DNA from 3 places in the Acidovorax sp. ST3 genome. Region 1 is predicted to be linked to each of the others. Evidence: predicted binding sites of a transcription regulator. Region 1 holds the regulator's gene; each other region holds the start of a gene.
What was found. Region 1 encodes FNR, which switches genes on or off when oxygen is low (the NO sensors DNR and NnrR bind a similar motif). Its sites were predicted from a motif close to TTGATNNNNATCAA; they were not measured.
Positions count from the first base shown of each region.

Region 2: DNK89_RS02515 (3-hydroxybenzoate 6-monooxygenase) is a predicted target of FNR. The motif match lies at 1,594-1,607, and genes of this name have one in related genera.
Region 3: DNK89_RS19245 (DASS family sodium-coupled anion symporter) is a predicted target of FNR. The motif match lies at 1,477-1,490, and genes of this name have one in related genera.

Region 1 covers NZ_QKVP01000005.1:264,212-267,483, forward strand. Annotated here, with positions in the region: gene ccoG (cytochrome c oxidase accessory protein CcoG) at 1-611, shown strand, start outside; gene DNK89_RS17380 (FixH family protein) at 676-954, shown strand; gene DNK89_RS17385 (hypothetical protein) at 1,011-1,304, shown strand; gene fnr (fumarate/nitrate reduction transcriptional regulator Fnr) at 1,404-2,126, opposite strand; gene hemN (oxygen-independent coproporphyrinogen III oxidase) at 2,316-3,272, shown strand, end outside.
Region 2 covers NZ_QKVP01000001.1:562,194-565,465, forward strand. Annotated here, with positions in the region: gene DNK89_RS02500 (NUDIX hydrolase) at 1-54, opposite strand, end outside; gene DNK89_RS02505 (LysR family transcriptional regulator) at 182-1,084, opposite strand; gene DNK89_RS02510 (MarR family winged helix-turn-helix transcriptional regulator) at 1,089-1,571, opposite strand; gene DNK89_RS02515 (3-hydroxybenzoate 6-monooxygenase) at 1,698-2,900, shown strand; gene DNK89_RS02520 (cupin domain-containing protein) at 2,965-3,272, shown strand, end outside.
Region 3 covers NZ_QKVP01000006.1:100,941-104,212, reverse strand. Annotated here, with positions in the region: gene DNK89_RS19245 (DASS family sodium-coupled anion symporter) at 1-1,370, opposite strand, end outside; gene DNK89_RS19240 (GlxA family transcriptional regulator) at 1,544-2,611, opposite strand; gene DNK89_RS19235 (amidohydrolase) at 2,735-3,272, shown strand, end outside.

The sequences.
Region 1 (3,272 bases):
GCTCGCTCTGTGTGCAAGTCTGTCCGGTAGGCATCGACATCCGCAAGGGCTTGCAGTACGAATGCATCGGCTGTGGCCTGTGCGTGGACGCCTGCAACACCGTGATGGACAAGATGCAGTACCCGCGTGGGCTCATCCGCTATTCGACCCAGAACGGCGTGGCCAAGCACTGGACGCAGTCGCAGATGTTGCGCCGCGTGCTGCGTCCCCGCGTGCTGATTTACAGCGCCGTGCTGGTCACCCTCTGCGTGGCCATGTTGGCCAGCCTGGTGGTGCGCACGCCGCTAAAGGTGGATGTGGTGCGGGACCGCGCTGCGCTCTCGCGCATCGTGGCAGGTGGCAAGCTGGAGAACATTTACCGGCTGCAGATCATGAATGCCACCGAGGGCGAGCAGCGTTATCGCATCAGCGCGCGGGGCCTGGATAGGCTCGAAGTGGCTTCCGAGGCTGAAGTGGACATTGGCGCGGCAGAGTCTCGCTGGGTGGCCGTGCGGTTGCAGATTCCTTATGGTTCCGCCACGCCCGGGTCACATGCCGTTCAGTTTGATGTGCAGGCCGTAGGAGCAGCGGCTCATGTGACGGAAAAATCCGTGTTCCTTGTACCGCGTTGAGCGGTATTCCGGTGGGGCCCTTCGGGGCCGCACTTTGACCGATATTGTTGAGGAGTAAAGCACCATGTCTTCAAACCCTGCCATTGCAACCCCGGCGGCAACCGTACCCTGGTGGAAGTTTGGCCATGTGTGGCTGGTGATTGCCGGGCCTCTGATCGTGATCGTGGCGGGCTTTGTGACGCTGTGGCTGGCGATTTCGCGGCCCGACCCCGTGGTGGCGGAGGACTACTACCGCCAGGGCATCGAAATCAACAAGACACTGGTGGCGCCGGAAAAGAGTCTGGCGCCGGCCCTCAAGGCCCGCAACCACGCGGCCACCCCCGTGCAGGACCAACCACGCTGAAAACCCCAGGGTCGCGCACCCGGGCGACCCCGGCAGCACCAGGAGACAGAACCGATATGTGGACGCAACGCCTGATGTGGATTGCATGGCCCGCCTTTTTGATGGCGGGTGTGCTGGAGATGCTGGTTTTTGCCATGGTGGACCCCCAGGACCTGCATTGGTTCGGGCAGCCTCTGGCGCTGTCGCGGCAGGGGGTGTACACCCTCGCATTTTTTGTGTTCTGGGCCATCACCATGGCCACCAGCGCGTTGACCACGCTGCTGTCCATGTCACCGTTTGAGGTCAACCGCTGTCCCGTGCCCGACGGGGAGCGGCCTGACGATTGCCGCAAGACATCATCTTGCTCCTGAGTCTTTTCGCCAGTTGATGCAGGCATGCGGTGCATGCCGTTTTAGAAGAGACAGGCGGATTTTGTATGGGCCCAACCCTCAGCCTAGGAGGGACCGTAATCAGTGGCAGGTCTGCTGGCTGTTCACAATGCGTCGCAGGGCATCGGTGTCAAGGATGCGCACATGGCGCTGTTTGACCTCCACGATGCCTTCTTCCACAAATTTAGAGAAGGTGCGGCTCACTGTTTCAAGTTTGAGGCCCAGGTAGCTGCCGATCTCTTCGCGCGTCATGCGCAGCACCAGTTCTGATTGCGAGAAGCCCCGTGCATGCAGGCGCTGCACCAGGTTGAGCAAGAAGGCCGCCAGCCGCTCCTCGGCACGCATGCTGCCCAGCAGCAGCATCACACCATGTTCGCGCACGATCTCGCGGCTCATGATCTTGTGCACGTGGTGCTGCAGGGCCGTGACTTCGCGGGAAAGTTCTTCGATGCGGTCGAAAGGCATGACGCAGACCTCGGCATCCTCAAGGGCCACCGCGTCACAGGTATGGTGGTCGTTCACGATGCCGTCCAGCCCGATGATCTCCCCCGCCATCTGAAAACCTGTGACTTGGTCGCGACCGTCTTCGGTGGCCACGCAGGTCTTGAAAAAACCGGTGCGGATGGCATACAGGGACGTGAAGGACTCGCCATTGCGAAACAGCGTGCCGCCGCGCTTGACCTTGCGGCGGACAGCAACGACCTCGTCAATGCGCTGCAGTTGCTCTTCGTTCAAGCCCACGGGCATGCACAGCTCGCGGAGGTTGCAGTTGGAGCAGGCGACTTTGATGGTGAGCGGGTTCATAGACACATGGGCTTGGGTTAGCGGTCAAGCATATCGCGCTTGCCGTACACGAACCTGAATACAGGGCGCGGGCAAGCGGCTGACCTTCATCAAATTGTCGCCGTATCGCTTGCGGGTTCACTTGATGCAGGTCAAGGACATGTCCCAGAGCCTACGGCACAGTCAAGGTGTACGCAAGGAAATTTCCCCATGACTGCTGTTTCGCCAGACCTTCTGCGCCGCTTTGACGTGCCAGGGCCCCGCTATACATCCTATCCAACGGCCGACCGTTTCGTGGAGGCGTTTGGTCAGGAAGACTACGTGCTGGCGCTGCAACAGCGCCGCTCGGGCACGCTGGCCAAGGCCATGCCGCTGTCCCTGTACGTGCACATCCCGTTTTGCGAATCCCTGTGCTACTACTGCGCCTGCAACAAGATCATCACCAAGCACCATGACCGCGCCGAGGTCTACTTGCGCTACCTGAGCCGCGAGATCGACCTGCACACCGCGCACTGTGGCGTGGGACAGGTGGTGAGTCAACTGCACCTGGGTGGAGGCACGCCCACCTTCCTCTCCGATGCGGGCCTGCGAGAGCTGATGGCCATGCTCAAGCGCAGCTTCACGCTGGCGCCTGGGGGGGAATACTCCATCGAGGTGGACCCTCGCACCGTCAATGCAGAGCGTCTTGCACTGTTGGCTGAGCTGGGTTTTAACCGGCTGAGTTTTGGCGTGCAGGACTTTGATGCCGAAGTGCAGAAGGCTGTGCACCGCATCCAGCCCGCCGAACAGGTGTTTGCGCTGGTGGAGTCTGCGCGTTCGTTGGGCTTTGACTCGGTGAATGTGGATTTGATCTACGGCCTGCCGCGCCAGACGCCCGAGTCTTTTGACCGCACGCTGGCCCAGGTGGCGCAACTGCGGCCTGACCGCATCGCGCTGTATGCTTACGCGCACCTGCCAGAGCGTTTCAAGCCACAGCGCCGCATCATCTCTGCGGAGTTGCCCACGGGCGCGAGCAAGCTCTCCATGTTGTCGCGCTCGCTCGATGCCTTCATGGATGCTGGATACGCGTACGTGGGCATGGACCACTTTGCGCTGCCCACCGACGCCCTTGCCGTGGCCAAGCGCCAGGGGCGCCTGCACCGCAACTTCCAGGGCTACAGCACGCAG
Region 2 (3,272 bases), on a different contig from region 1:
CTGGATCAGCGCCGCTGCGCGTTGACGCACTTGAAACGGGCTGGGATGCGGCATGGGGTTCAAGACTCAGATCCCGATGGGTTCTTCACTGCCATCTTTTCCCCTCCGATATCAATCCAAAATGGCCTGTAGTGCTTATATTCAAAGCGCAAACAGCTATTAATACAGTAGCAAAAGCAGTTCACTGTCCATCCGCAGGCGGCAATAGCAACCCTTGCTGCGCCGCCACCGCTTCGCGCAAAAACGCCCACGTGGCCTGCATACGGGCCACGTGCTTGTTGTCGCCGGGCATGGACATCCAGAAGGTGCGCTGAAACCGTGCCACCCCGGGCAGCACGGGCACCAGCGACGGGTCTTGCGCCGCCACAAAGGCGGGCAGCACGGCCAGCCCCGCCCCCACGCGGGCGGCTTCGTACTGGGCCAGGATGCTGGTGCTGCGCAGCGCGAAGTGCGCGGGGCGGTGCAGCTCGTCCAGGATTTGCAGCTCCTTGCTGAACAGCAGGTCGTCCACGTAGCTGATAAAGGTGTGGCCCCGCAGGTCGTCGGGCGTGTGGATGGGGGCATGGCGCTGCAGGTAGCTGCGCGCTCCATACAGTTGCAGCACGTAGTCGGTGAGCTTGACAACCACCACCGCACCGCGCGCCGGCCGTTCCAGCGAGATGACGATGTCCGCCTCGCGGCGCGACAGGTGCACCAGCCGGGGCAGCGCCAGCAGGTCCACCACCAGGCCAGGGTGGTCCAGCGCAAACCGGGCCAGCTGCGGCGCCAGGATCAGGTTGCCGAAGCCCTCGGTGGTGCCAATGCGCACCAGGCCGTGCAAGCCCTGGCGCACGCCGGGTGTGGCGTTTTCCACAGCCAGAAAGGCGGCCTCCATGGCCTCGACCTGGGGCAGCAGTGCGCGCCCGGCCTCGGTCAGCCGGTGGCCGCCGGCCTCGCGCGCAAACAAGGCAGAGCCCACCTGCTTTTCGAGCGCCTGCAGGCGGCGCGCCACCGTGGTGTGGTCTACGGCCAGGCGGCGCGCGGCCCCTACCAGCGTGCCGGCGCGGGCCAGTTCCAGAAAGTAGCGCAGGTTGTCCCAGTCCATGGCGTCACCGGGCGCGCCGTGCAGCACGTCCGTCCAGCGGCTCGCTGGGCGCCCGGCTGAGCGCGTTGTTGCCCCGCACCAGCGTGCGCAGCATGTCCATGAACACCGCGCGCTGCTCGGGCGCCAGGGGTTCGAGCATGCGCTCCTGCGCACGCAGCATGCCGGGCTCCACCTCTTCCAGCACACGCTGGCCTTCGGGCGTGAGGGTCAGCAGCCGCACGCGCCGGTCTTCAGGGTGGGCGTTGCGCTGCATCAGCCCGCGCGACTCCAGCCGGTCAATCACGCTGCCAATGGTGGAAGTGTCAAAACCAATGGTGCGCGCCAGCGTGCGCTGGTCGATGCCGGGCTCGCGCCCCACGGCATACAGCGCGGCGTATTGCACAGGGGTGATGCCCGTGGCCTGGGTCTCCTCCAGAAACACGGCCACCGCAATCTGCTGCAGGCGACGGATATGGAAACCGGGAAGGTTGTCGATCTCTACGGACATGAATCTAGGGTTTCTACCGATCTTGATGCGGATCATTTTAGGTCCTACACTAATTATCAGTGTACTTTTGATATGTACACGACTTATTGATCCACGTCAGTGGCACAACGGATCGAGACAGCGGCAATGACAGTTTTGAACACTCCCACAGCACCCGTCCTGGTCGCTGGCGGTGGCATCGGCGGCGTGGCGGCGGCCCTGGCCCTGGCGCGCCAGGGCTATGCGGTCAAGGTGCTGGAGCAGGCCCCGCAGCTCGGCGAGATCGGCGCGGGCATCCAGCTGGGCCCCAACGCCTTTGCCGCGTTTGACGCCCTGGGCATTGGCGAGCTGGCACGGGCCCGCGCGGTCTACACCGACGAAATGGTGATGCACGACGCGCTGGACGAACGCCTGATCGGCCGCATCCCCACGGGCGAGGCTTTTCGCCAGCGCTTTGGCAACCCGTACGCCGTAATCCACCGCGCGGACATCCACACCTCGTTGTTGGAAGGGGCCAAAGCGCACGGCAACATCGAGACACTGACCGGCACGCGCATCGAGCGCGTGGAACAAACCGGCGACACCGTCACGGTGTACGACCAGCACGGCGTGGCACACCAGGGCCAGGCCCTGATTGGTGCGGATGGCGTGAAGTCCGTCGTGCGCCAGCAATACGTCGGCGATGCTGCCCGCGTGTCGGGCCATGTGGTGTACCGCGCCGTGGTGGAAAAGAACGACTTCCCCGAAGACCTGCGCTGGAACGCCGCAAGCATCTGGGTCGGCCCCAACTACCACCTGGTGCACTACCCGCTGCGTGGCGGCGAGCAGTACAACGTGGTCGTGACCTTCCACAGCCGCGAGCAGGAAGAATGGGGCGTGCGCGAGGGCAGCCGCGAAGAGGTGCAGAGCTACTACCGCGACTGCTGCCCGCGCGCCCACCAGCTGATCGACATGCCCAAGAGCTGGAAACGCTGGGCCACCGCCGACCGCGAGCCCATCGGCCAGTGGACGTTTGGCCGTGCCACCTTGCTGGGCGATGCCGCCCACCCCACCCTGCAGTACCTGGCCCAGGGCGCCTGCATGGCGCTGGAAGACGCGGTGACGCTGGGCGAGGCTCTCAAGCGCTGCCAACACGACTTCCCCCAGGCGCTGTCGCTGTACGAGCGCTCCCGCATTGCCCGCACGGCACGCGTGGTGCTGTCGGCACGCGAAATGGGCCGCATCTTTCACGCCCAGGGCGTGGAGCGCCTGGTGCGCAACGACCTCTGGAAGGGCCGCAGCCCCGAGCGCTTTTACGACGCGATGGAGTGGCTGTATGGCTGGAAGGTCGACAACTGCCTGGCCGACTGAGCCAGCCGGGCGCCCTGCCCCATCGATCTTCCCCCCTCCCCCACATTCAACCCAAGGAATTCCCATGAGCGCGATGGATCCCGTACCGTCCCCCGTTCGCCTGACCGCCGTGGCGGCCCACGGCCAGCCCGAGCCCACCCCCGCGCTGGAGCAGCTGTACCGCGGCTTTGAGCAGGAAATGCTGGTGCCGCTGTGGACGCAGATCGGCGACCTGATGCCCCCCCATCCGCAGAGCAAGGCCAGCGCCCACCTGTGGCGGTGGGACCGGCTGGTGCCACTGGCCGATGAAGCCGGTCGCATCGTGCCCGTGGGGCGCGGGGGCGAGCGCCGGGCCATCGCCCTGGCCAACCCATCCCTGGGCGGCAGACCATT
Region 3 (3,272 bases), on a different contig from region 1:
GGCGCGTTCACCGGCAGGATGAAGCCAAAGCTCACCACGAACTGCAGGATCATCGTCATGCCCACGATGTTGATGCCAGGCGTCTGCACGGTGGACAGCACGCTGATGACGATGGGAATCATGGTGGACGCCAGCGCCGTGGCGCTGGCAAAGCCCAGGTGAATGACGATCAGGAACGCGGACAGCAGCATCAGGATGGCAAAGGCCGATGCCATCTGCAGGCCCAGGTGGCCCACGATGAGCTGGGCCAGCCATCCCGCCGCCTTGGTCTGCAGCAGCGCAGAGCCCACGCTGATGCCCACCGCGAACAGCACTACCGTGCCCCACGGGAACCCCTTTTGCGACTGCTTCCAGTCCATCACGCCGATGCGCGGAAACAGCATCAGCGCCACGGCCGCAAGGGTAGTGGAGGTGGTGTCAAAGTCGTGCAGCACCTTCTCGGTGGACCAGAACCCCAGCAGCACCAGCACCACGGCCAGCAGCTTCCACTGGTTCAGCGTCATCGGGCCCAGTTCGGCCAGCTGCTGCCGAATGGTCTCCTGCCCGCCCGCAATTTCCTTCATCTCGGGCTTCATCATGCGCGTCATGATGAAGAACAGCGCGACCGTCATCAGGGCTGCAAACGGGGCGGCTGCCACAAACCATTCGCCCCAGGTGATCTGCGCACCGAGCTGCTTTTCGATGAACCCGATGGCCACCATGTTCTGCGCGGCGGCGGTCTTGACGCCCACGTTCCAGATGCTGGCCGTCTGCGCCGTGGTGATGACCAGCAGCGCGGCAAAGCGGCTCTTGCGGTCTACCTTGAAGGCCAGCACAAAGCCCATCATGATTGGCATCAGGCAGGCCACGCGCGCCGTGGTGCTGGGCACGATGAACGACAGCAGAAAGCCCACCACCATGGCCCCGATCACGATGTGATGGGTCTGGGCGCCGACCTTGGACAGCACCGTGAGCGCGATGCGCCGGTCGAGCCCCGTGGCGGTCATCGCCGACGCAATGAAACACGCGGCAGCGACCAGCGCCACGGCGCTGTTGGCAAAGCCCGAGAGTGCGAGGTTCAGCGCCGCGCCCGTGCCCATGTCCGCGCCATCGGGTTTGGCCACGCTGGGTGTGTAGGCCAGCAAGAACACCATCAGCGCGGCGATCACCACCGCACTCACCGAGTATTCGAGCGCTTCGGTCATCCAGACGATCACCGCGAACGCGAGGATGGCCAGCATGGTCTGCCCCGCTACGGGCAAGCCGGCCGGGGTGGGCAAGGCCAGCACGGCCAGCAGCGCCACCAGGGCGCCGAGCAGGCCGAGCCGCTTGGCGAGGCTCGCCGATGCAGGGGCAGGGGCCGGGGATGTGGTCGGTGCGGCAGTGGACATGGGGTGGCTCCGGTGAAGGCGCGCTGGGCGCGAACCCTTGCGCCGCGCGTGCGAATGCATGGCCGGCCCAAGGGCTTCCAGTGTTGCGCGCTGTCCGCTGCGGGTGTTGATTCAGGTCAAGGAGGAACGGTGGTGGGGCCGCGTTCGCAGCGGGGCGGAGAGGCTGCTGCGTCTCATGCCCCCACATCCACCCGCCAGCGCCTGCGCGGCGCGCGCAAGGCGTGGCGCTTGCGGTACTCCCCCGGTGCCATGCCGGTGTAGCGCACAAAGATGCGGCGGAACGCGGCGGGGTCGCTGTAGCCGCAGGCCACCGCAATGCTGGGCACACTCTCCAGCGTCACCTCCAGCAGCACTTTGGCGCGTGCACAGCGCAGGCTGTGCAGGTGGTCCAGCGGCGACTGCGACAGCTCCTGCTGAAAGTGCCGCAGCAAGGTGCGCGGGCTCACCGCCGCCGCTTCGGCCAATCGGGCCAGCGAGTACGGCTCGTCCAGATGGTTCTCCATCCAGGCCATGGCGCGGGCCAGGGTGCTGTCGCGTGTGGCGGGGATGTGTTGCTGCGCGTTGGCCTGCAGGGCGGCCCGGGCGCGGTCGTGGTCGGGCCGCAGCACGCTGGCGCAGGTCTGGGCCAGCGCATCGCCCAGCGCATGGCGCACCAGGGCAATCGCCATCTCACCCAGGCTGTGGGGCAGCGCGCAGCTGAGCCAGGGGCCGTCATCGCTCAGGTCGTGACCTGCGTCCAGCACCACCTCGGGAAAGTCCCGCTCAAACCCGGCCAGGTAGAACCACGGCAGGCAGCCGCGCCGGCCCTGCAGGCGCCCGCTCTGCGCTGTCAGCCAGGCACCATTGCCCACGGTAAGCACCTTGTGCCCGGCATCCAGCGCAATGCCGATCTGGCGTGAGAGGGCGCGGTGGCGCGCCGCCACATCGCGGATGGCCGGGATGTCGGCCGCGTGGAACGAGGGGATGAACCAGGCCTGTGCGGGGCCGTCGGCCGGCGCCGCCGTGGGCTGCGTGTAGGCCGCCAGCGGGCCCGGCTGGTGCGGCAGGGGCTGGCCCTGGGCATCCAGCAGCCGCCAGGCCAGGCGGGGCGAGCCTGCACCGCCCCGCAGGCCGGCCAGCAGGTTGGCGCCCCGCAAGAGGTCGATGAACTGCAGTGCGTTGCCCACCGCTGATTCGGGCAGCAGCGGGATGTCGATGCGAAAAACCGAGGCCGTCGCAGACAGGACAGAAGAACGGGGCATGGCGATATTGGCTCTGTGGATGGCCATTTTCGCTTGTCTGCGGCGCGGGGTGGGCCCGTAGCATGAACGTGCGTCTTTTTACTGCGTTCCCTTTTGTTTTCACTTCCTGCACGGATCTGCCTCATGCACAAACCCCTCTCTGCCATCTCGCTGGCCACCGGCCTGCTTCTCAGCGGGCTCACGTTCGCATCGTCCGCCCATGCCCAGGCCCTGGACGCCGCCGGCCTGCAGGCCATCGACGCCGCCGTGACGGCCGTGGCACCCAAGATGGTCAACTGGCGCCGCGACATCCATTCCCACCCCGAACTCTCGGGCCAGGAAGTGCGCACCGCCAAGCTGGTGGCCGAGCACCTGAAGAAGCTGGGCATGGAGGTGCAGACCGGCGTGGGCGGCACCGGCGTGGTGGGCACGCTCAAGGGTGGCCTGCCCGGCAAGGTGGTGGCCCTGCGCGCCGACATGGACGCGCTGCCCGTGCTGGAGAACACCGGCCTGCCGTTTGCCAGCAAGGCCAAGGCCAACTATCTGGGTAAGGAAGTGCCCGTGATGCATGCCTGCGGCCACGACGCCCACACCGCCATGCTGATGGGCGCGGCCGAGGTGTTGGCGGGCATGAAGGCCCAGCTGCCCGGCACGATCAAGTTCATCTTCCAGCCCGCCGAAG